2 regions of the Micromonospora sp. ABR4_055 genome follow, and region 2 is predicted to be linked to the other one. Evidence: predicted binding sites of a transcription regulator. Region 2 holds the regulator's gene; the other holds the start of a gene.
The links. Region 2 encodes HrcA, which represses chaperone genes, less so after heat shock. Its sites were predicted from a motif close to GGTTNGCACNCTCNNNNNGAGNGTGCNAACC; they were not measured.

Region 1 (10,706 bases), on a different contig from region 2:
GCTGGCCAGTGTGGACGGCGTACCGGTCGGGTTGACCGCCATGGAGTTCCCGCTGCTCGACAACCTCGACAACGTCGGAGTGGACATCCAGGTGCCTCCCGGGCACCGGCGGCGCGGCATCGGTCGCGCGCTGTACGCGTACGCCGTGCGGCGGGCCCGGGAGGTCGGCCGGACCCGGATCATGGGGCACTCGGCGGACACCATGCCCGGCGGCGTCGCCCGCGACCCGGCGCCGACCGCCTTCGCCCTCGCCGTGGGGGTCAAATCGGCCCTGGTCGAGGCGCGCCGTCGGCTCGAAATCGACGCGGTCGACCAGCCGGCGCTCGACGTGATGCTCGCCGAGGACTGGCGCCGCGCCCCCGGCTACGAGTTGCTGACCTGGGTCGGACCCTGCCCTGAGGACTACCGCGCCGATCTCGCCTACCTGGACGGGCGGATGGTGACCGACTCGCCAATGGGTGACCTGGAGTGGGAGCCGGAAAAGGTCGACGCCGACCGGATCCACGAAGTGGATCTGGCCCGGGAGGCGGCTGGCACCCGCAGCTACCACACGGTGACCCGGCATCTGGACAGCGGCCGGATCGTCGCCTGGAGCAACATCACCCGTCAGGCCGAACCGGACTGGCACGCCTACCAACAGATCACCATCGTCGCCCCGGATCATCGCGGCCACCGGCTGGGCACCATCGTCAAGATCGAGAACCTGCGGTTCACGTTGCGCCACGAACCGGCGCTGCGGGTGATCGACACCTGGAACGCCGACAGCAACCAGCACATGATCGCGATCAACGAGGCGCTCGGCTTCCGGGCGGTCGACATCTGGCAGAACTGGCAGCAGACCATCTGAGGCATGATGACGGCATGACGGAGACCCCGCACCCGCTGTACGTCACGCACGCCGACACCCTGGCCCGCGCGCTGACCGCGATCGTCGAACGCGACTACTGGTCGGCCTACCCCGAGTCGCCGAGCCCTCGGATCTACGGCGAACACGCCGCCGCCGAGGGCGCGGCGGCTTTCCGCGCCTACCTGGGCAGGGATTTCCCCCTCGACCAGCCCACCGCCACCGGCGAACCGGTCGCCACCGACGACAGCCCGTTCGGCATCGACCTCGGCACCCGGTACCCCCGCGCCGACGCCGACCAGCTGATCACCGCCGCCCGAGCCGCGCTGCCCGCCTGGCGCGACGCCGGCCCGCGCAGCCGGGCCGGCGTCTGCCTGGAGATCCTCGCCCGGCTGCACGAGCACAGTTTCGAGCTGGCCAACGCGGTGCAGTTCACCACCGGTCAGGCGTTCGTGATGGCGTTCCAGGCCGGCGGGGCGCACGCGCTGGACCGCGCGCTGGAAGCCATCGCCTACGCGTACGCCGAGATGACCCGCCACCCACGGACCGCCGGCTGGGAGAAGCCGACCGGTCGGGGCGAGCCGCTGCGGATGGCCAAGACGTTCCATGTGGTGCCGCGCGGCGTCGCGCTGGTCATCGGCTGCCACACCTTCCCGACCTGGAACTCCTACCCGGGGCTGTTCGCCTCCCTGGTCACCGGGAACCCGGTGCTGGTCAAGCCGCACCCCGGCGCGGTGCTGCCGCTGGCGATCACCGTCCGCTACGCCCGCGAGGTGCTCAGCGAGGCCGGCTTCGACCCGAACCTGGTGCAGCTCGCCGCCGAGGCGCCGGGCGAGCGGCTGGCGACCGTCCTCGCCGGCCGCCCCGAGGTGCGGATCATCGACTTCACCGGCTCCACCGAGTACGGCGACTGGCTGGAGGCCAACGCCCGTCAGGCCACCGTCTACACCGAGAAGGCCGGTGTCAACACGATCATCGTCGACTCCACGGCGGACTTCGCCGGCATGTGCCGCAACATTGCCTTTTCCCTCTCGCTCTACAGCGGCCAGATGTGCACCACCCCGCAGAACATCCTGGTGCCGGCCGGCGGCATCGAGACCGATCAGGGGCACAAGAGCCCGGACGAGGTAGCCGACGGCATCGCCGCCGCGATCGGCAAACTGACCGGCGACCCGGCACGGGCGGTCGAGCTCATCGGCGCGATCGTCGACGACGCGGTCCTCGACCGGCTCGCCGCAGCGGCCAAGCTCGGCGAACCGGTGCTGGAGTCGCGGGAGATCAGCCACCCGGCCTACCCGGACGCGGTGGTGCGTACCCCGCTGGTCGTCAAGCTCGACGCGGACGCCGACGACGTCTACGGCCGGGAGTGGTTCGGGCCGGTCACTTTCGTCGTCGCCACCGCGTCCACCGCGCACAGCGTCGAGATATTCCGGCGTACGGTCACAGCCCGCGGTGCGCTCACCGCCGGCGTCTACTCGACCGACCAGCGGGTGCTCGCCGACGTGGAGACCGCCGCGCTGGACGTCGGTGTGCACCTGTCGGCGAACCTCACCGGCGGCGTGTTCGTCAACCAGTCGGCGGCCTTCTCCGACTTCCACGCCAGCGGTGCCAACGCCGCGGCGAACTCGGCGTTGACCGACGGCGCGTACGTCGCCGGCCGGTTCCGGATCGTCCAGTCCCGCCGGCACGTCTGACCCGGCGCAGCACGGGAGCCGGGTCGGCTCCCGTGCCGGCCCGGTGTCGGGTCGGCTCCCGTGCCGGCCCGCCGGTCACGCCGGCCGGCGCATCTGCAACTCGGTCAGGTCCGGCCGGGTCGGGTGCGGCAGGCGTACGCCGGTGTCGGCGAAGCCGAGCCGCTGGTACGCCCGTACCGCCCGGTCGTTGCCGACCACCACCTCCAGCAGCAGCTCCGGCCGCCCGGCCGCACGTGACCAGGCAGCGACCGCGTCTACCAGTTCGGCGAGCAGGCTCCGGCCGCGCCAGGCCGGGCTGATGTAGACGGCGAACAGGACGGACACCGACGGGTCGTCGCGCCAGACGTGTGCTCCCGCGTGCGCCACGAACGATGTCGGTCCGGTCTCGGCCACGAACTGGGCGATCAGGTCACCGACGGCGGACCGGGCTGCCCGCTCGGCGTACTCGTGCAGCGGGCGGGCCGCCGCGTCGGCGAGCCGTTCGATGAACGCCAGCGGCGAATCGGCGAGCATCTCCAGCCGCAGCGCGCGCATCCGGGCGGCGTCGTCGGCCCGGATCCGCCGGACTGCGGCCACCGGCGGTACGACGTGGTCGGTGTCGGTCCCAGTTCCCATGCCGGCATGCTTGCCCGGCGCGGCCCGGCGGACAACCGGAATCCCGCCTTCGGCCCGGCCCGTACCGGTCACGCCACCAGCCGCCACGGTCATGCCCTCGCCGGCAACGGGGTCACGCCACCAGCAGCAGGGCGGTGCCGAGTTCCCGGCAGTAGTCGATGCCGTGGTCGAGCCCGTGCCGCCCGGGGTAGCGGGCCAGCGCGCCGATCACCCAGGTCTCCCCGATCGCGAGGCAGCTGACGTGCCAGAGCCCGTCCTCGTCGCGCAGCAGCCAGCCATTCTTGATCGCGATGGTGGCCGCGTACTCGGCGGTGAGCGCGTCCCGCGGGCCGAAGTCGCCCGCACCGCGGACGGCGCGCATCTCGGACAGCAGCCACGGTGTCCACTGCGGCCCGGCCGCCCGCCCGTCGGCGAGGCAGCGCCCCAGCCTGGTCACATCGCGGGCGGAGACGATCGTGTTGCTCCACCGGTCGCGCTCCGGGGCCGAGTCGGTCAGTCCGCAGATCCGTACCATCCGCTCGATGGACTCCTGGCCACCGACCCGGTCGTAGGTGGCGTCCGCGCCGGGATTGTCGCTGTCCCGGATGATCGACGACAGCTGGGCGAGCTGAGGTGTCCGGAGCATGTGGCCCTGTTCGTCGGCGCGGCGCAGGTCGTCGGCGGCCAACCACACCTTGATCAACGACATGGTGTCGCTCTGTGCGGTGAAGTTCGGTGACCCGGTGATCAGCCCGGTACGCCGGTTCAGCGCCGCCCAGGAGAAGAATCCGTCGGTCGGTGTCGGCACCGGCCCGGCGCGCAGCAACACGCTGCGCTGATGGTCGTGGTCCTGGTCGGCGACGGTCCAGCCCGGCTCGCGCGGCGGTGGTTTGCCGGCGTCCCCGGGCAGGCCGCCGGTGAACGCCGACAGCACGATGAGTAGCCCGACGGCGGCGGCCACCGGGTGGCGTTGGCGGGCGCGGTCATGTCGGGGCGCGGTGCGGTCCGGCCGTCGGACGGCCCGGCTGCCAGGCGCGCGATGCCGTCCGGACTTCACGTTCTGCGGTGTACGGGACACACGTGGTCAACGAAATGTGGTGCCAGAGAGACTTGACTGGGGGTTAATGTCCCCTTTTGGGGTAGTGCGGTGCCGTCGGACCTCGTGTAGCGTGCGATTTCGGCTGCTGTACTCGGGCACCCGCACTGGAGTCCCGATCGGTGGCTTCGGTCGGCGAACGCGCCGACCAGAGGGCCGGCAGAGGCCCGGCACGACAGAAGTGAGGAAGTGCACCGTGGCGCAGGGCACCGTGAAGTGGTTCAACAGCGAGAAGGGCTACGGTTTCATCGCGGTCGACGGGGGGCAGGACGTCTTCGTCCACTTCTCCGCGATCGAGATGGACGGCTACAAGGCGCTCGACGACGGGCAGCGCGTCGAGTTCGAGATCGCTCAGGGGCAGAAGGGTCCTCAGGCGGAGAGGGTCCGGGTCATCGCCTAGTCGACACAGTCTGCGTACCCGCAAGGCGTCGGTTCTCCTGGTGGAGCCGGCGCCTTTCATCGTCTCGCCGCCCGGCGATCCTGCTCACCTGATCCTGACCGCGACCGCTGTCGGCGGCCGTGCGGCCCGAAGGGGTACGTCGGGCCGGCAAGTTGCTGTTCGCTTGCACTCGACAGGGGAGAGTGCTAAACAAGGATTGGCACTCGCCAACCGGGAGTGCCAAAGGTCGGGGCGGTGGGGCCACCGCCGTCGTCCCGCTTCGCGGGGTGGCGGAGATGGCCGGTCGTCGCGGGCTATCCGGCCCGGCCGGCGGACGTCACTGTCGTCAGGTAGCGACGTCCGAAGGTGCGTAGAGCAGGCGGCATGGCGGAGCTGACCGGCTCCGGTGCTGCGAGCGTCCAGGAGGACAACGCCGTATGGCCAAGATGATCGCGTTCGACGAAGAGGCGCGCCGCGGTCTCGAGCGGGGTATGAACACCCTCGCCGACGCCGTCAAGGTGACGCTGGGCCCGAAGGGCCGCAACGTCGTGCTCGAAAAGAAGTGGGGCGCCCCCACCATCACCAACGATGGTGTGAGCATCGCCAAGGAGATCGAGCTCGAGGACCCGTACGAGAAGATCGGCGCCGAGCTGGTCAAGGAGGTCGCCAAGAAGACCGACGACGTGGCCGGTGACGGCACGACGACGGCGACCGTCCTGGCCCAGGCCCTGGTCCGCGAGGGCCTGCGCAACGTCGCGGCCGGCGCGAACCCGATGGCCCTGAAGCGGGGCATCGAGGCCGCCGTGTCCAGCGTCGCGGAGGAGCTGAGCAAGCTCGCCAAGGACGTGGAGACCAAGGAGCAGATCGCGTCCACCGCGTCGATCTCCGCCGGTGACTCCAGCGTCGGCGAGATCATCGCCGAGGCGATGGACAAGGTCGGCAAGGAAGGCGTCATCACCGTCGAGGAGAGCAACACCTTCGGCCTGGAGCTCGAGCTCACCGAGGGTATGCGCTTCGACAAGGGCTACATCTCGCCCTACTTCTGGACCGACCCGGAGCGGATGGAGGCCGTCCTCGACGACCCCTACATCCTGATCGTCAACAGCAAGATCTCCTCGGTCAAGGATCTGCTCCCGATCCTGGAGAAGATCATGCAGTCGGGCAAGCCGCTGCTGATCATCGCCGAGGACGTCGAGGGCGAGGCGCTGGCCACCCTGATCGTCAACAAGGTGCGCGGCACCTTCAAGTCGGTTGCCGTCAAGGCTCCCGGCTTCGGTGACCGCCGCAAGGCGATGCTGACCGACATCTCGATCCTCACCGGCGGCCAGGTCGTCAGCGAGGAGCTCGGCCTGAAGCTCGACGCGGTGACCATCGACATGCTGGGCCGGGCCCGCAAGGTCCAGGTGACCAAGGACGAGACCACGGTCGTCGACGGTGCCGGCGACGCCGAGCAGATCCAGGGCCGGGTCAACCAGATCCGGGCCGAGATCGAGAAGAGCGACTCCGACTACGACCGTGAGAAGCTGCAGGAGCGGCTGGCCAAGCTGGCCGGTGGCGTCGCGGTGATCAAGGTCGGCGCGGCCACCGAGGTGGAGCTCAAGGAGCGCAAGCACCGCATCGAGGACGCGGTGCGCAACGCCAAGGCAGCCGTCGAGGAGGGCATCGTCCCTGGTGGTGGCGTCGCCCTGGTGCAGGCCGGCAAGACCGCCTTCGACAAGCTCGACCTGGTCGGCGACGAGGCGACCGGCGCGCAGATCGTGAAGATCGCGCTGGACGCCCCGCTGCGGCAGATCGCCGTCAACGCCGGCCTCGAAGGCGGCGTCGTGGTGGAGAAGGTCCGCAACCTGGAGGCCGGCCACGGCCTCAACGCCGCCAACGGCGACTACGTGGACCTGCTGCAGGCGGGCATCATCGACCCGGCCAAGGTAACCCGGTCGGCGCTGCAGAACGCCTCGTCGATCGCGGCGCTGTTCCTGACCACCGAGGCCGTGGTGGCGGACAAGCCGGAGAAGACCCCGGCTCCGGCGGGTGCGCCGGGCGGCGGCGAGATGGACTTCTGAGTCCAGCCACGCCGCAGTAGCGACAAGAAGGTAGCGACAAGACCGCAGGGCGGTTACCGGGCAGCTTCCCGGTAACCGCCCTGCGGCGTCTCTGCTCCCGCCGGTCAGCCGACCGGTGCGCAGACCGGCCGAGCGCCGATCAGGCGTTGGACCGGGCGGCCTGCACCGCCGCGTACGCGTCGACCAGGCCGGCGCCGGTGAGGTTCGCCGGGTCACCGCAGGTGTCACCGCCCCCGGTGCCGGCCTCGGCAGCGGTCTGCCGCAGGATCCGCGCCGTGCCGTCCAGATCACCGATCAGCTCCGGTTGCGCCGACCACAGCAGCGCCACCACCCCGGCCACCTGCGGGGTCGCCATCGACGTACCGTCCAGCGCCGCGTACCCGCCGCCCGGCATCGCCGACAGGACGTCGGCGCCCGGCGCCACCAGGTCCGGCTTGACGGTGCCGTCCGGTGCCGGGCCCCGGCTGGAGAAGTCGGTGACCTCCCGGTCGGCGTCCACCGCGCCGACGGTCAGCACATCGGTGTACGGGGCCGGTGGGTCGTCGACCGAGCTGCAGAACGGGCCGGTGTTGCCGGCGGCGGCCACCATCATCAGCCCGGCGGCGGCCAGCGCCTCGGTGGCCGGCCGCAACGAACCCAGGTCACAGCCTTCCAGCTCCGGGCAGCCCCAGGAGTTGGTCAGCACGTGCGGGGCGCGCTCCGGTCGCCCGTCGGCGAACGGGTCGCCCCCGGTCGGGAATGGGGCCAGCATGAACTGCAGGCAGTCCAGGTAGCGTGCCGGGTTGCCGAGGTTGCGGTCCAGGTTGACACAGCCGACCCAGGACGCGCCCGGCGCGACCCCGATCGAGGTGTCGCCGACAGCCGAGCCGAGCGTGTGGGTGCCGTGCCCGTTGTTGTCGGTCGGCGTACCGGTGCCGTTCCACGGGTCGAACCAGGAGTCGCCGCCGCCCCGGAACCCGTCCGCGAGCGCCGGGTGGTCGCCGTCCACCCCGGAGTCCGAGGCGCCGACCACGATGCCGGCGCCCTCGACACCAAGCTCCGTCCAGACCCGTTCGGCACCGAGCATGGTGATGTTCCACGGCGGGGTACGCGGAGCGGGCTGGTCGCCCCGTTCGGGCTCGACCGTGGCCGGCAGCGGCCGCAGCTGCTGACTGATCAGCACCCGGTCGACGTCGTCCCGCCGGGTCAGCCAGGGCCGCAGCGCCGGCCCGGCGTCCACCTCTATCGCGTTGACCAGGTAGTACGGCGTGTAGGACAGCCCCCACCCGTCCAGATCGTCGCGCAGGTCGGCCTGGCTGGCCTCGGCGGTGTCGACCAGCCGTTGAAAGACCGTACGGACCCGTTCGTCGCGGGCCTGCGGTCCGGTGCCGCGCGGCACGTCGGACAGGTCGGCCTGCTCCCGCAGCACCACGAACAGCCGTTCGCCGTGCAGTCCCGGCTGCCCGACGGCGAGGTGCACGGCGGCACCGGCCACCGCCAGCACCGCGACGGTGGCCACCGCCACCCACCGCAGCGGTCGACCCGCCAGCCGTGGTGGTCGACCCGCCCGCCGCCAACCGAGACCGAAGCCGAGGCCGACACCCAACGCGAGCGCCAGCGCCAGCCCGACGCCGGCACCGACCGCCGCCCAGAACGGCACGTCACGGCCGATGGCCAGGAGCAGCGAGACCTCTTCCGGGTCGAGCAGGGCCAGCGGTCCGGCGGCGGACAGCCCGGCCAGTACGCCGACCGGCGCGCTGGACCGGTCGGCGGCCCAGCCGATCGCCGCTGCCGCGTACCCGATCGGCGGCAGCACCAGGATCGCGGCCAGGTGCCCGCCGGGTTGGCCGATGCCGGCGGCGAGCAGCAGCAGCCCGACCCCGGCGACCGTCCCGCCGAGCAGGATGGTGCGCACCGCCGAGCGCCCCTGCGGGCCGGCACCGATCGCCGTCCAGAACCGGCGGGGCAGCAGTTCGGCGGCGTACCAGCCGATCGCGGCCGCTGCGGCGACGGCGAGTGCCGTCTCCACCGCGCCGCCCAGCGCGCCGACCCACAACCAGGGCAGCAGCATGACCAGCCCGGCCGCGACGGCGAGCAGGACAGCGACCATCCGGTCCGCCTTGCCGGACTGAGCGTGAGCTGGCTCGGCCTGAGCTGACTGAAGCTGACCTGGTTCGGCCTGACCTGGTTCGGCCTCGCTCGGTTCGGCCCGGCGCCGTAGCGCCCGCAGCCCGGCGGCGCCGCCGGCGGCGAGCACGGTGAGCGTTGCCAGGTACAGCTCATGGTGGACGGTCGGTACGGCCCGCAGCAGCCCGAAACCGCCGAGGGCGAACGCGGCGACCAGCCAGGCCCGGCCGGTCGCCCGCACCGCCGGTGACCGGGGCACCAGCGCCAGCAGCATGGTGGGTACGCCGACCAGCAGTGCGTTGCCGAACGCGATCAGCGGCCAGACCACCGCCGGGGTGGGCAGCCCACTGGCCAGCAGGACCTGATCGGTCAGCCAGCCGCCGGCCTGCGCGAACACCGTTACACCGACCGACCAGATCGCGATCGCCACCGCGGCGACCGTCGGCCACACGCTGGCCGGCGGCGGCCCGGCGGCGGCGGACGGCTGCATCGGGTACGGCGGCTGCATCGGGTAGGGCTGACCGGGGTACGGGTAGCCGGGATGACCGGGCGGCTGCGTCATGTCCGTCACCCTAGGCGGCCGGATACGGTGGAGAGGTGCGTGACCCTGCCGTCTCCCGGTACGCCGCCGGCCAACTGTCCGTGACCCGCCGCGCCGCCGATCTGCGCCGCCTACGTGGCGAGCGGTTCGACGTACTGGTGATCGGGGGTGGGGTGACCGGCGTCGGCGCCGCCCTCGACGCCGCGTCGCGCGGTCTCAAGGTGGCGCTGGTCGAGGCCCGCGACTACGCCGCCGGCACGTCCAGCCGGTCCAGCAAACTGATCCACGGCGGGCTGCGCTATCTGGAGCAGCTCGAGTTCGGGCTGGTGCACGAGGCGTTGACCGAGCGTGGGCTGCTGGCCACCCGGATCGCCCCGCACCTGGTCCGGCCGGTGCCGATCCTGGTTCCGCTGCCGCAGGGTGGCGCCAGCGGGCCACGGGCGCTGCCCGGCCGGCTCTGGCGGCGGGCCTACTACGGCACCGGGGTCGCCGCGTACGACGCGTTCGCCGGGGTGTTTGGCGGCGGCCGGGGGATGCCGCTGCACCGGCACCTGTCCCGCGAAGGCACCCGGCGGCTCTTCCCCAGCCTGCGGTCGGACGTCGTCGCCGGCGCCATCCGCTACCACGACGGTCAGGTCGACGACGCCCGGCTGGTGGTCACCCTGGCGCGGACCGCGGCCAGCCTCGGCGCGGCCGTGGTGACCAGCGCCCGCGCCGTCGGCCTGCTGCGCCAGGCCCGCGAGGTGACCGGGGTGCGGGTCCGGGACATGGAGGCCCGGCCCGGCGATCCGGACGCCGAGTTCGAGGTACGCGCCCGTACCGTGATCGCGGCCACCGGCGTGTGGAGCGACGACGTGTCGCGGATGCTCGGCGACGTCGGGGTCCGGCCCGGCCTGCGGGTACGCGCGTCGAAGGGCGTGCATCTGGTGGTGCCCCGGTCGGCGATCACCGGTGAGGCCGGGCTGATCCTGCGTACCGCCACCTCGGTGCTGTTCGTGCTGCCCTGGGGCGGGCACTGGATCATCGGCACCACGGACACCGACTGGCGGCTCGACCGCGCCCACCCGGCCGCCTCCGAGCGCGACATCGGCTACCTGCTCGACCAGGTGAACACGGTGCTGGACCGGCCGTTGACGCCGCGCGACATCGAAGGGGTGTACGCCGGGCTGCGGCCGCTGCTGTCCGGTGAGGCGGACTCGACGTCGCGGCTGTCCCGGGAGCACGCCGTGGTGGAGCCGATGCTGGGTCTGCTGCTGGTGGCCGGTGGCAAGTACACGACGTACCGGGTGATGGCCGCGGACGTGGTGGACCGGGCGGCGGCCCGGCTCGGGGTGAACCGGCCGTCGCGGACCGCCGACCTGCCGCTGCTCGGTGCCGACGGGTTCCCCGCGA
Region 2 (10,706 bases):
GCGGCGCTGCGCGAGTGCCGGGAGGAGTTGGGCGTCGAGGTCGAGCTCGGTGCGTTGGTCGGCCTCTATCTGGGTGAGTACGAGTTCCAGGACGAGACGTTGAGCGTGCTGGAGTGCTTCTTCCTGGCCACCCTGGTCGGCGACCGGATCCGGCTTGATCCGGCAGAGGCCACCGAGTGTGGTTGGTTCGCCCTCGCCGAGCCGCCGTCGCTGGCCTTCACGACCATGGACGCGGCGGTACGGGACGTGGCGGCATCCTTCGGACGCTGACGCGGTTGCTCGTCCGGCGGAGATGAATCGGTTTGGTTGTCGCGATGGCCGGGAACTAAGCGGTCACCAAGGACAACGCGACATCTCCGACAAGGAGGAGAAAAGATGAGCGTCATGGGCATCATCACCGCACTCATCGTCGGCCTCATTATCGGTGCGCTCGGCCGTCTGGTCGTGCCGGGCAAGCAGAACATCCCGATTTGGTTGACTATGCTGATCGGCGTCGGTGCCGCCCTGCTGGGCACTGTCATCGCCCGTGCCGGCGGCTTCGCCAGCACCGCCGGCTTCGACTGGCGGGAGTTCTTCGTGCAGGTGATTCTGGCCGCGGTCGGTGTGGCACTGGTCGTCGGGGTCGGTGGCCGCCGCAGCATGAGCCGGTACTGACTGGCCGGGTCGACTGGCCGAGCGCTCGGGCCGACGGACTGACCGCGCGATCGACAGCTGACGGCACCTGGTCCGTCGTCGGCGCCCATCCCCGGCACAGGCGGGGCGGATGCCGACGACGGACCCGGTGACCGCTGGTCAGCGCAGCCAGGGGATGCTGCGGTCGAGCAGCTCACGCTCCTTGAGTTCCTTACGGAGCGGGATTTCGTCGTCGATGTAGCCGTCCCAGTTGATGCCCCAGTAGTTCGCCGTGTGGGTGCCTTCGCCGAGCAGCTGTCGCTGCACCGGGGTCCGGTTCGCCCACCACTGGCCGTCCTTGTCGACATGCAACTCGTCCAACGGGCGGATCCAGCGGTACGTGTACCCGATGAACAGCATCTTGCGGGTGATCGTGGACAGGTTGGTCGACCGGGAGTGCCATTGCCGGCGGTCGAAGATGAACGCGTCGCCCGGGTTGGCGGTGATCTCGACCGTACCCTCGGGATCCGGGTTGTGCACGGTGAGGTCGGCCGGGCGGGGCAGGGAGTTGCGCAGGTGGCTGCCGGGGATCACCTTGGTGGCGCCGCGGCCGGTCTCCGACAGGTCGGACAGGACGTAGGCCACCTTCAGCGAGAACATCGGCCGGGGCAGGTTCGGGTCCATCGTCTCCGGGTCGGAGTTCTGCCGGTAGCCGTCCTGGTGCCACCCCCAGTACGGCTTCTCCGGCTCCAGCGCCGGTGGGGTGACGTCGAGATGGTTGTGGTGGGTGTAGATGTTCCAACCGGCCAGCCCCCACATGTAGGGGAACGCGATCGGATGGGTGAGCAGGTCGCCGAAGAGTTCGTCGCGGTCCAGGAAGCCCAGCAGGTGCAGGGTGCCGTCGGCGGTGGTCTTACCGGCGGCCTTCTCCTCGGCGTACACCCGGTCGACCGCGGCCTCGAGTGCCGCTCGGTGGTCCTCGGTCAGCACATTGCGCAGCAGGAGGAAGCCCTGCTCGTGGAACTCCTTGCGGTCGATGTCGCTGATCGCTTCGTAACCGGTCCGCCCGCCGTAATCGAACACAGCTTTCCCGTCCTGTCGGTGGTGCGCCCATTTGGGCCTGGCGGATGCCGATCCTAGCCCGCCTCTCGGCCGGCCCGCCCGGGCCCGATTGTCAGCAATTCGCGGGCCGTGTGGTCGGCCACAGTTGATCGCACGTGAGGTGTCGGGGCACGCACTTTCGGTACAGGAGCATCGTGCGAGATGTCCGGATTGTATAATTTGCCGCATGTTGCGCTAACTGTCAGTTAAGATGTGCAACCAGGGGGCAGTTGTCGACGTCAGGCGAAGACCTCCGCCATCACCCGCCCGGTCTCGATCTCACTGCCGGAAATCGACGACCAACTGCCGCCTTCCGCAGTCCATTCCTGATCGCCGAACGTGACCCTTTTGACGCCGTGATCAGTGGCATGGGAAACCAGCCAGTGCGCATATCGCCACCCGGCCTGTGTGTTCTCTGCCGGAACGCTCAGTGACGGCGTGGTCGGTCCCGGCAGCAGCGACTCCAGCCCGCCCCAGTCCAGCCGCAGACCGTCCGTGAGCGCCGCCGTCGCCTCGGCACCCCGCATCACCGGATCCTGGGTCACCGTGCAGGCGACCGCGCCGGTGGCCTCGCCGAGCAGCGCGGCTGTGAGCACCTGCGACTCGTCGGTCCACTTCTCGTACGCCTCGGGGAAGGCCGACCGCTGGACCGCCTGGGCGGCGTCGGTGACCCGCATGTCCTGCCAGCCCCGGATCCGTTCCAGGCCGGCGTAGAACGCGTTCGTCGCGTACCTGGTGTCGCGAATCTGTTCGACCGTGCCCCACCCCTGGCTGGGTCGCTGCTGGAACAATCCGACCGAGTCCCGGTCACCGCCGGTCAGGTTGCGCAGCTTGGACTCCTGGAACCCGGTCGCCAGCGCCACCACCACGGCACGCGGCGGCAGCCCGCGCTGCACTCCGATCGCCGCGATGGTGGCGGCGTTCGCCATCTGCTCCGGATCGAGCGTCACCCGGCGCAACTGGCCGTCGCCGGCCCCGGGCATGGAATCGGGCAGCTCGACGGTGCAACCCCGATAACCACCGGGCAACGCGAAATCGCCGATCCACCGGCCCAGGCCGACCCCGCCCAACAGGGCGATTGCCGCCAGCACGGCGACCAGCACCAGCACCGTCCGAGCCCGCACCGTCACCCCCACGCGTATTGCTGGGACCTTTGGTACACCAGGGACGGTTGTGTCGTCCAGCGGGAGAGGGCCCCGCGCGCTTGCCGTACCCGACCCTTACGCCGTACGCCTCGGCCCCGTACGCCGGACTTACCCCGTTTCGGGGCGAGTATCCGTGCTCACCGTCCCGGCAGCCAGCTCGGGTCGCGTTTGTCGCGGAACGCCCGTACGCCCTCGCGGCCCTCGTCGGAGAGGAAGTATCCGGTGGAGAGCTCGCGCAGCTCGGCCGTCTCGGCCCGGATGTCCGTCGGCGGAGTGCGCCGGAGCAGCTGCTTGGTGCCGGCCAGGGCGCCCGGAGCGCCCCGGACGAGCGCGGCGCAGCTCGCCGTCACCGCGGCGTCCAGCTCCCCGGCCGGTACGGCGGCGCTGACCAGACCGATCTGCGCCGCCCGGGCACCGTCGAACGGTTCACCGGTGAGGTACAGCTGCGCCGCCGCCCGTGGCTGCAGCCGGCGCAGCACGGTGGCGGAGATCACCGCCGGGACCACTCCGAGCCGTACCTCGGTGAAGGCGAAGGTGGCCGCCGCGTCGCAGATCGCGATGTCGGCCGCGGCGATCAGCCCCAGCCCGCCGGCCCTGGCCGGGCCGCCGACCCGGGCCACCACCGGTTTGGGACATTCCCACATCGCCGCCAGTACGTCGCCGAGCATCCCGACCGGCACCTGCCGGGTCGCGTACGCCTCAGCGGTCTCCTTCAGGTCGGCACCGGAGCAGAAGACCGGCCCGGTGTGGCTCAGCACCACCACCCGGACCTGCGGGTCGGCGACCGCTGCGGACAACGCGGCGAGCAGGTCGGTCATCAGCGGGGTGGACAGCGCGTTGCGGTTGCCCGGGCTGTCCAGGGTCAGGGTGGTGATCCCGGCGGCGGTGGCCGTGCGGATCAGTGGCTGCGCGGACCTGGTGGGTCGGGGCTCATCCATGCCGGCACACTAGTCCCATGCCAGGAGCACCACCCGCCGGTACGCCGGTGCCCGGCGACGGGGCGCTACCGCCATCCGCGCTCGCCCGTAGCGGCCGGCGCGGCTTCGGGGTCTATCTGCATGTGCCGTTCTGCGCCACCCGCTGCGGCTACTGCGACTTCAACACGTACACGCCTGCCGAACTCGGCGGCAGCGCACCGGTCGGGGAGTACCTGGACGCCGTGCTGGCCGAGCTGGAGCTGGCCGCGAAGGTCCTGGCTGACCGGCCGCCTCGGCAGGTGGACACGGTCTTCGTCGGCGGCGGCACGCCGAGTCTGCTGCCCGCCGACGCACTGGCCCGGCTGCTCGACGCGATCGACGCCACCTGGGGGCTGGCCGCCGACGCGGAGGTCACCACCGAGGCCAACCCCGAGTCGGTGACGCCGGCGTCGCTGCGGGCGCTGCGCGCCGCCGGCTACACCAGGGTGTCGCTCGGCATGCAGTCGACCGCGGCGGCGGTGCTCGCCGTGCTGGACCGCCGGCACGCGCCGGGCCGCGCGGTCACCGCCGCCCGAGAGGCCCGGGAGGCCGGGTTCGAGCACGTCAATCTCGACCTGATCTACGGTACGCCGGGGGAGAGCGCGGCGGACTTCGACGAGTCGCTGGCGGCGGTGGTGGCGGCCGGGGTGGACCACGTCAGCGCGTACGCGCTGATCGTCGAGGACGGCACCCGGTTGGCGGCCCGGATGCGGCGCGGCGAACTGCCGTACCCCGACGACGACGTCGCCGCCGACCGCTACCTCGCCGCCGAGTCGGCCCTGAGCGGCGCCGGATTCGACTGGTACGAGGTGTCGAACTGGGCACGGTCGGACGCCGGCCGGTGCCGGCACAACCTGTTGTACTGGACCGGCGGCGACTGGTGGGGGCTCGGGCCGGGGGCGCACAGCCACGTCGGCGGGGTCCGCTGGTGGAACGTGCGGCATCCCCGGTCGTACGCCGAGCGGCTGGCCGCCGGACGGTCGCCCGGCCACGGCCGGGAACTACTCACCGACACCGAGCAGCAGTTCGAAGAGGTGATGCTGGGGCTGCGTCTGGCCAGCGGGCTGCCGCTGGCGCGCCTGGCCCCGGCCGGCCGGGTCGCGGCCCGGCGGGCCGGCGACGACGGACTACTCGACCCCGAAGCGCTCACTGCCGGGCAGGCGGTACTGACCCTGCGTGGCCGGCTGCTGGCCGACGCGATCGTCCGTGACCTGCTGCCGTGAAACCGCTGCTGGGCGACCTTCCGTGGGTGGCCCGTTGTCACCACCGGTGACGCCCCCGGAGCCGGTACGGATCCGGGGGCGAGCGGCGTCACTTGATGAAGTTGGCGGACATCGGGTACTTGTACAGCGTTCCCTCGTTGGCCTTCACGCCCGCGATGATCCCGAAGATGATCTGGATCGCGAACACCACCAGGCTGGGGATGAAGAACAGGCACCAGCTGACGAAGAGCAGCACGAAGGCGATCGCCGACCAGAGGATCTGGAAGTTGAGCGCGGCCAGCGCATGCGCCCGTACGGCCGGTGACTGCTGACCCTTGACCAGGTAGGCGATCAGCGGGCCGACGAAACCGAGCGGTCCGAAGCTGATGAACGCGCCCAGGGCGCCACCGAAGTGGGCGATCAGCGCCCAGGTCTTGTCGTCGTTGGTGGCGTAGCCGGACGGGGGTTGACCTCCGTACGCCGGACCGCCGGGCGGGAAACCGCCGGGCGGGGGGTATCCGCCGGGGGGCGGGCTCGCGCCGCCGGGCGGCGGGGGGTATCCGGGAGAGGAGGCCTCGCCCGGCATCGAGTAGGACGCTGGAGGTGGCGGCGGGGAGTTGGGGTCCTGCGGCATGCCGCCGGGACCGTACTCCCCTGGTGGGCGAGGTGGTTCAGTCATGCCCGACACGGTAGGGGGAGGGATCAAGCCGCGCCAGTTAGCCCCGCCGACGAATTTCCCGTCCGGGTAGGCCGTCTCCGCTGGTCGGTCGGCTTGCGCTGGGTTGGCCGGCCGGCCTTACGATGCCCGCCGGCCGACCGATCCGAGCCCGAGCGAACCGCCCGATCCGACAGGGTGAGTGCGTTTGGTGACATATCGCCCGGTACGCCCCCGCCCGGCGAACTGATCATCGCCGGCCCGGCCCGATCGACGTATGCTGGCACTCACAACCGGCGAGTGCCAGCAACGGCGTCCGTCGTCGGTCCGGCCACCCAGCGGCCGCCGTGACGGCCGGGACCGTAGCCTCGGACCGGTCCGACCGGTGTCAGCGGAGGAGGTGCAGATGGGTCTCGACGACCGCAAACTCGACGTGCTCCGGGCGATCGTCGAGGACTACGTCGCCACCCAGGAGCCGGTCGGCAGCAAGGCGCTGGTCGAGCGGCACCAGCTCGGGGTGTCACCGGCGACCGTCCGTAACGACATGGCGGTGCTGGAGGAGGAGGGCTACATCCGGCAGCCGCACACCAGCGCCGGGCGGGTCCCGACCGACCGTGGCTACCGGTTGTTCGTCGACCGGCTGTCCCGGGTGAAACCGCTCAGCCCGGCCGAGCGCAGGGCGATCGAACGTTTCCTCGCCGGCGCCGTCGACCTCGACGACGTCGTGCACCGCACCGTCCGGCTGCTCGCCCAGCTCACCCGCCAGGTCGCGGTGGTGCAGTACCCGAGCCTGGCCCGGTCGTCGGTCCGGCACCTGGAACTGGTGCCGATCTCGACCACTCGGCTGATGCTGGTCCTGATCGTCGACACCGGCCGGGTCGAGCAGCGACTGGTGGAGCTGCCGGCCCCGATCAGTGCCGACGACGTGACCGACCTGCGTCGGCTGGCCAACGAGAAGCTCGACGGTTGTCGGCTCTCCGACACCCCGCCGTTGGTCCAGGCGTTGGTCGACGAGGTGCCAGCGGACCTGCGACCGGCGATGACCACGCTTTCGACGGTCCTGCTGGAGACGCTGGTCGAGCGGCACGAGGAACGCCTCGCCCTGGCCGGGACCGCTAACCTGGCCAGAGGGGGACTACTCGACTTCCAGGGCTCCCTGCGCCCGATACTGGAGGCACTGGAGGAGGAGGTCGTCCTGCTCAAACTGATCGGCGAGGTGGAGCCGAGCACCCTGCGGGTCCGCATCGGCGACGAGAACGAAATCGACAATCTGCGGGCCGCATCCGTGGTCAGCACCGGTTACGGTCCGGGCACTGTCATGGTCGGTGGCCTCGGCGTGCTGGGGCCCACCCGGATGGACTACCCCGGCACCATCGCCACGGTTCGCGCCGTGGCACGCTACGTCGGCGATCTGCTGGCGCAGAACTGACCGGCGGGCAGGATCAATACGACCCGGCGAACTGCACATGCGAGACTGACACATGAGGACACCAGACGCAGTGGCCAAGGACTACTACGGGATTCTCGGCGTGAGCCGGGACGCCTCCGCTGACGACATCAAGCGGGCCTACCGCAAGTTGGCCCGGCAGTACCATCCGGACGTCAATCCGGATCCGGTGGCGGCTGACAAGTTCAAGGACATCAACGCCGCGTACGAGGTGCTCTCCGACGACCAGAAGCGGCAGATCGTCGATCTCGGTGGCGACCCGTTGGCACCCGGCGGCGCGCCCGGCGGCGGCCCCGGCGGGGCCGGGCCCTTCGTCGGCTTCCAGGACATCATGGACGCCTTCTTCGGGGCGGCGGCCGGCTCCCGTGGGCCCCGGTCGCGGACCCGCCCCGGCGCCGACGCGATCCTGCGCCTCGAGCTCGATCTGACCGACACCGCGTTCGGCGTCGAGGCGCCGATCACCGTCGACACTGCGGTGATCTGCACCACATGCTCCGGCGCGGGCACCGCGGCCGGCACCCACCTGGCGACCTGCGAGGCGTGCGGCGGGCGCGGCGAGGTGCAGTCCGTGCAACGGACCTTCCTCGGCCAGGTGGTCTCGTCCCGGCCCTGCGTCGCCTGCCAGGGCTACGGCACCGTCATTCCGCACCCCTGCACCACCTGTTCCGGCGACGGCCGGGTGCGGACCCGACGTTCGCTGACCGTCAAGATCCCCGCCGGGGTGGAGGACGGGATGCGGATCCGGCTGGCCCAGCAGGGCGAGGTCGGGCCGGGCGGGGGCACCGCCGGTGACCTGTACGTCGAGATCCACGAGCGGCCGCACGACGTCTACTCCCGCAAGGGTGACGACCTGCACTGCCGGGTCACCGTGCCGATGACCGCCGCGGCGCTCGGCACCCGGCTGACCATCCGGACCCTGGACAGCGACGAGCCGGTGGACGTCAAGCCGGGCACCCAGCCGGGTGCCACCCTGCGGCTGCGTGGGCGCGGCGTGCCGCATCTGCGCGGCACCGGCCGCGGCGACCTCTACGTGCACCTCGACGTGCGTACCCCGACCAAGCTCGACGCGGAGCAGGAGCGGACGCTGCGGGAGTTCGCCAAGGCCCGGGGCGAGGAGGTCGCCGAGCTGACCAAGCAGGGCGGGTTCTTCTCCCGGATGCGCGACGCGTTCAACGGCCACGGCTGACCCGACGCCGGCCGCCGAGCAGCAGCGGAGAACCGATCCGACGTGAGCGCCCCACTGTTTCTCGTCGAGCGCCTGCCGACCGGGCCGGGTCACACCCTCGACGGGCCGGAGGGCCACCACGCCGCCACGGTGGTCCGGCTGCGCCCGGGTGAGCGGTTGCGGCTCGCCGACGGGCGCGGCGGTGTCGCCGACGCGGTGGTCGAGGCCGTCGGCCGGCACCAGCTCGACCTGCGGATCACCGACACCGGGCAGGTCAGCGCCGCCGACCCCCGGCTGGTGGTGGCGCAGGGCATTGCCAAGGGCGACCGGGGCGAGCTGGCGGTGCAGGCGATGACCGAGGTCGGGGTTGACGAGATCGTCCCGTGGGCGGCCGCCCGCTCGGTGACCCGCTGGCGCGACGACCGTGGTGCCCGCGCCCGGCAACGATGGGTCGGCACCGCGCGGGAGGCCACCAAACAGGCCCGCCGGCCGTGGCTGCCGACGATCGGCGGGTCCGACCAGCAGCCGGCCGAGCCCACCGACGCGGTCGCCGCCCGGTGCGCGGCGTCGGCCGCCAGCTTCGTCCTGCACGAGTCGGCGCAGCAGCGGCTGGCCGTCGCCGACCTGCCGACCACCGGGTCGGTGCTGCTGGTGGTGGGGCCGGAAGGCGGGATCGACGACGCCGAGCTGGCCACCTTCGTCGACGCCGGGGCCCGGCCGGTGCGGCTCGGCCCGGCGGTGCTGCGGACGTCGACCGCCGGTGTCGCGGCACTCGCCCTGCTCTCCGGTCGGCTGGACCGCTGGTAGCGCGGTGGTTGAGGCGCTGGTGGCGCGGCGGTGGACCGGCCGGACCCCGGTCACCGCTACCATCCGTCGGGTGAGCGACAGCTGTGTCTTTTGCCGGATCGCCGCCGGGGAACTGCCGACCACCCTGCTGTACGACGGGGTCAACACGGTCGCGTTCCGGGACCTCCACCCGCAGGCACCCACCCACGTACTGGTGATACCGAAGCAGCACCACCCCGACGTCGCCGCGCTTGCCACGGCCGACCCCGCCGTCGCGGGCGAGCTGCTGGCCACGGCGGCCGCAGTGGCGCAGGCCGAAGGGCTCGCTGCGGACGGCTTCCGGTTGATCTTCAACACCGGCCGGTACGCCGGTCAGGAGGTGTTCCACGTGCACGCCCATGTGCTCGGCGGAGCACCGCTCGGTCCGCTGCTGTCCCGGTGACAACCGGCGGAAATGGAGCCGCTGCGCCGGGCGTTGAGCGGATACGATGGCAGCAAGTCCGCCCGCCACGGCCGACCGGGTCGGGGCGCTGAAATGGAAGCAGGTGCGAAAGGCCGTCAGGCCGACCCATGACCGGCACTCCACCTCCCGGGCAGGCCCGGGTGCAGACCAGGATCACCGTCCCGGACCAGCAGATCATGGTCAACCTGCTCGGCGCAGGCGACGAGATCCTGCGGCTGGTCGAGCAGTCCCTCGCCAGCGACGTCCACGTACGCGGCAACGAGATCACCATCACCGGTGTGCCGTCGGACAACGCGGTCGCCGAGCGGCTGTTCAGCGAGCTGCTCGAGCTCATCGCCAAGGGCGAGACGCTGACCACCGACGCGGTCCGGCGTACCGTCGGCATGCTGGCGCAGGGCGGCAGTGAGCGCCCCGCCGACGTGCTCACCCTCAACATCCTCTCCCGGCGCGGGCGGACCATCCGGCCCAAGACCCTGGGCCAGAAGCGGTACGTGGACGCGATCGACGCGCACACCATCGTCTTCGGCATCGGCCCCGCCGGCACCGGCAAGACCTACCTCGCGATGGCCAAGGCGGTGCAGGCACTGCAGGCCAAGCAGGTCAACCGGATCATCCTGACCCGGCCGGCGGTCGAGGCCGGTGAGCGGCTCGGCTTCCTGCCCGGCACGCTCTACGAGAAGATCGACCCCTACCTGCGTCCGCTCTACGACGCGCTGCACGACATGCTCGACCCCGACTCCATCCCGAAGCTGATGGCGGCCGGCACCATCGAGGTCGCGCCGCTGGCCTACATGCGGGGTCGCACCCTCAACGACGCCTTCATCATCCTCGACGAGGCGCAGAACACCACCGCCGAGCAGATGAAGATGTTCCTGACCCGGCTCGGCTTCGGTTCCCGGATCGTGGTCACCGGCGACATCACCCAGGTCGACCTGCCCGGTGGCACCTCCAGCGGGCTGCGTACCGTGCGGGACATCCTCACCGGCCTGGACGATGTGCACTTCGCGCAGCTGTCCAGCACCGACGTGGTGCGCCACCGGCTGGTCAGCGACATCGTCGACGCGTACGCCCGGTGGGACGCCGACCGCGAGGCACAGCAGAATCAGGGCGTCCACGCGGTCCAGGGCCGGACCGCCCACGGTGGCCGGGCGAACCGGCGCCGATAGAGCTTCGG

Region 1: a site for HrcA is predicted at 4,823-4,853, ahead of groL (chaperonin GroEL). Genes of this name have one in related genera too.

Annotation. Positions count from the first base shown of each region.
Region 1 is NZ_JBSWXD010000027.1:28,389-39,094, reverse strand. Features, by position in the region: gene ACXAHD_RS09560 (N-acetyltransferase family protein) at 1-847, shown strand, start outside; gene paaN (phenylacetic acid degradation protein PaaN) at 862-2,538, shown strand; gene ACXAHD_RS09550 (GNAT family N-acetyltransferase) at 2,614-3,153, opposite strand; gene ACXAHD_RS09545 (serine hydrolase) at 3,266-4,189, opposite strand; gene ACXAHD_RS09540 (cold-shock protein) at 4,425-4,628, shown strand; gene groL (chaperonin GroEL) at 5,045-6,667, shown strand; gene ACXAHD_RS09530 (S8 family serine peptidase) at 6,807-9,263, opposite strand; gene ACXAHD_RS09525 (glycerol-3-phosphate dehydrogenase/oxidase) at 9,371-10,706, shown strand, end outside.
Region 2 is NZ_JBSWXD010000076.1:4,158-14,863, forward strand. Features, by position in the region: gene ACXAHD_RS18220 (NUDIX hydrolase) at 1-270, shown strand, start outside; gene ACXAHD_RS18225 (GlsB/YeaQ/YmgE family stress response membrane protein) at 376-654, shown strand; gene ACXAHD_RS18230 (phytanoyl-CoA dioxygenase family protein) at 793-1,695, opposite strand; gene ACXAHD_RS18235 (hypothetical protein) at 1,953-2,843, opposite strand; gene ACXAHD_RS18240 (enoyl-CoA hydratase-related protein) at 2,996-3,796, opposite strand; gene hemW (radical SAM family heme chaperone HemW) at 3,814-5,037, shown strand; gene ACXAHD_RS18250 (DUF4870 domain-containing protein) at 5,126-5,695, opposite strand; gene hrcA (heat-inducible transcriptional repressor HrcA) at 6,078-7,100, shown strand; gene dnaJ (molecular chaperone DnaJ) at 7,171-8,304, shown strand; gene ACXAHD_RS18265 (16S rRNA (uracil(1498)-N(3))-methyltransferase) at 8,347-9,090, shown strand; gene ACXAHD_RS18270 (histidine triad nucleotide-binding protein) at 9,161-9,511, shown strand; gene ACXAHD_RS18275 (PhoH family protein) at 9,640-10,698, shown strand.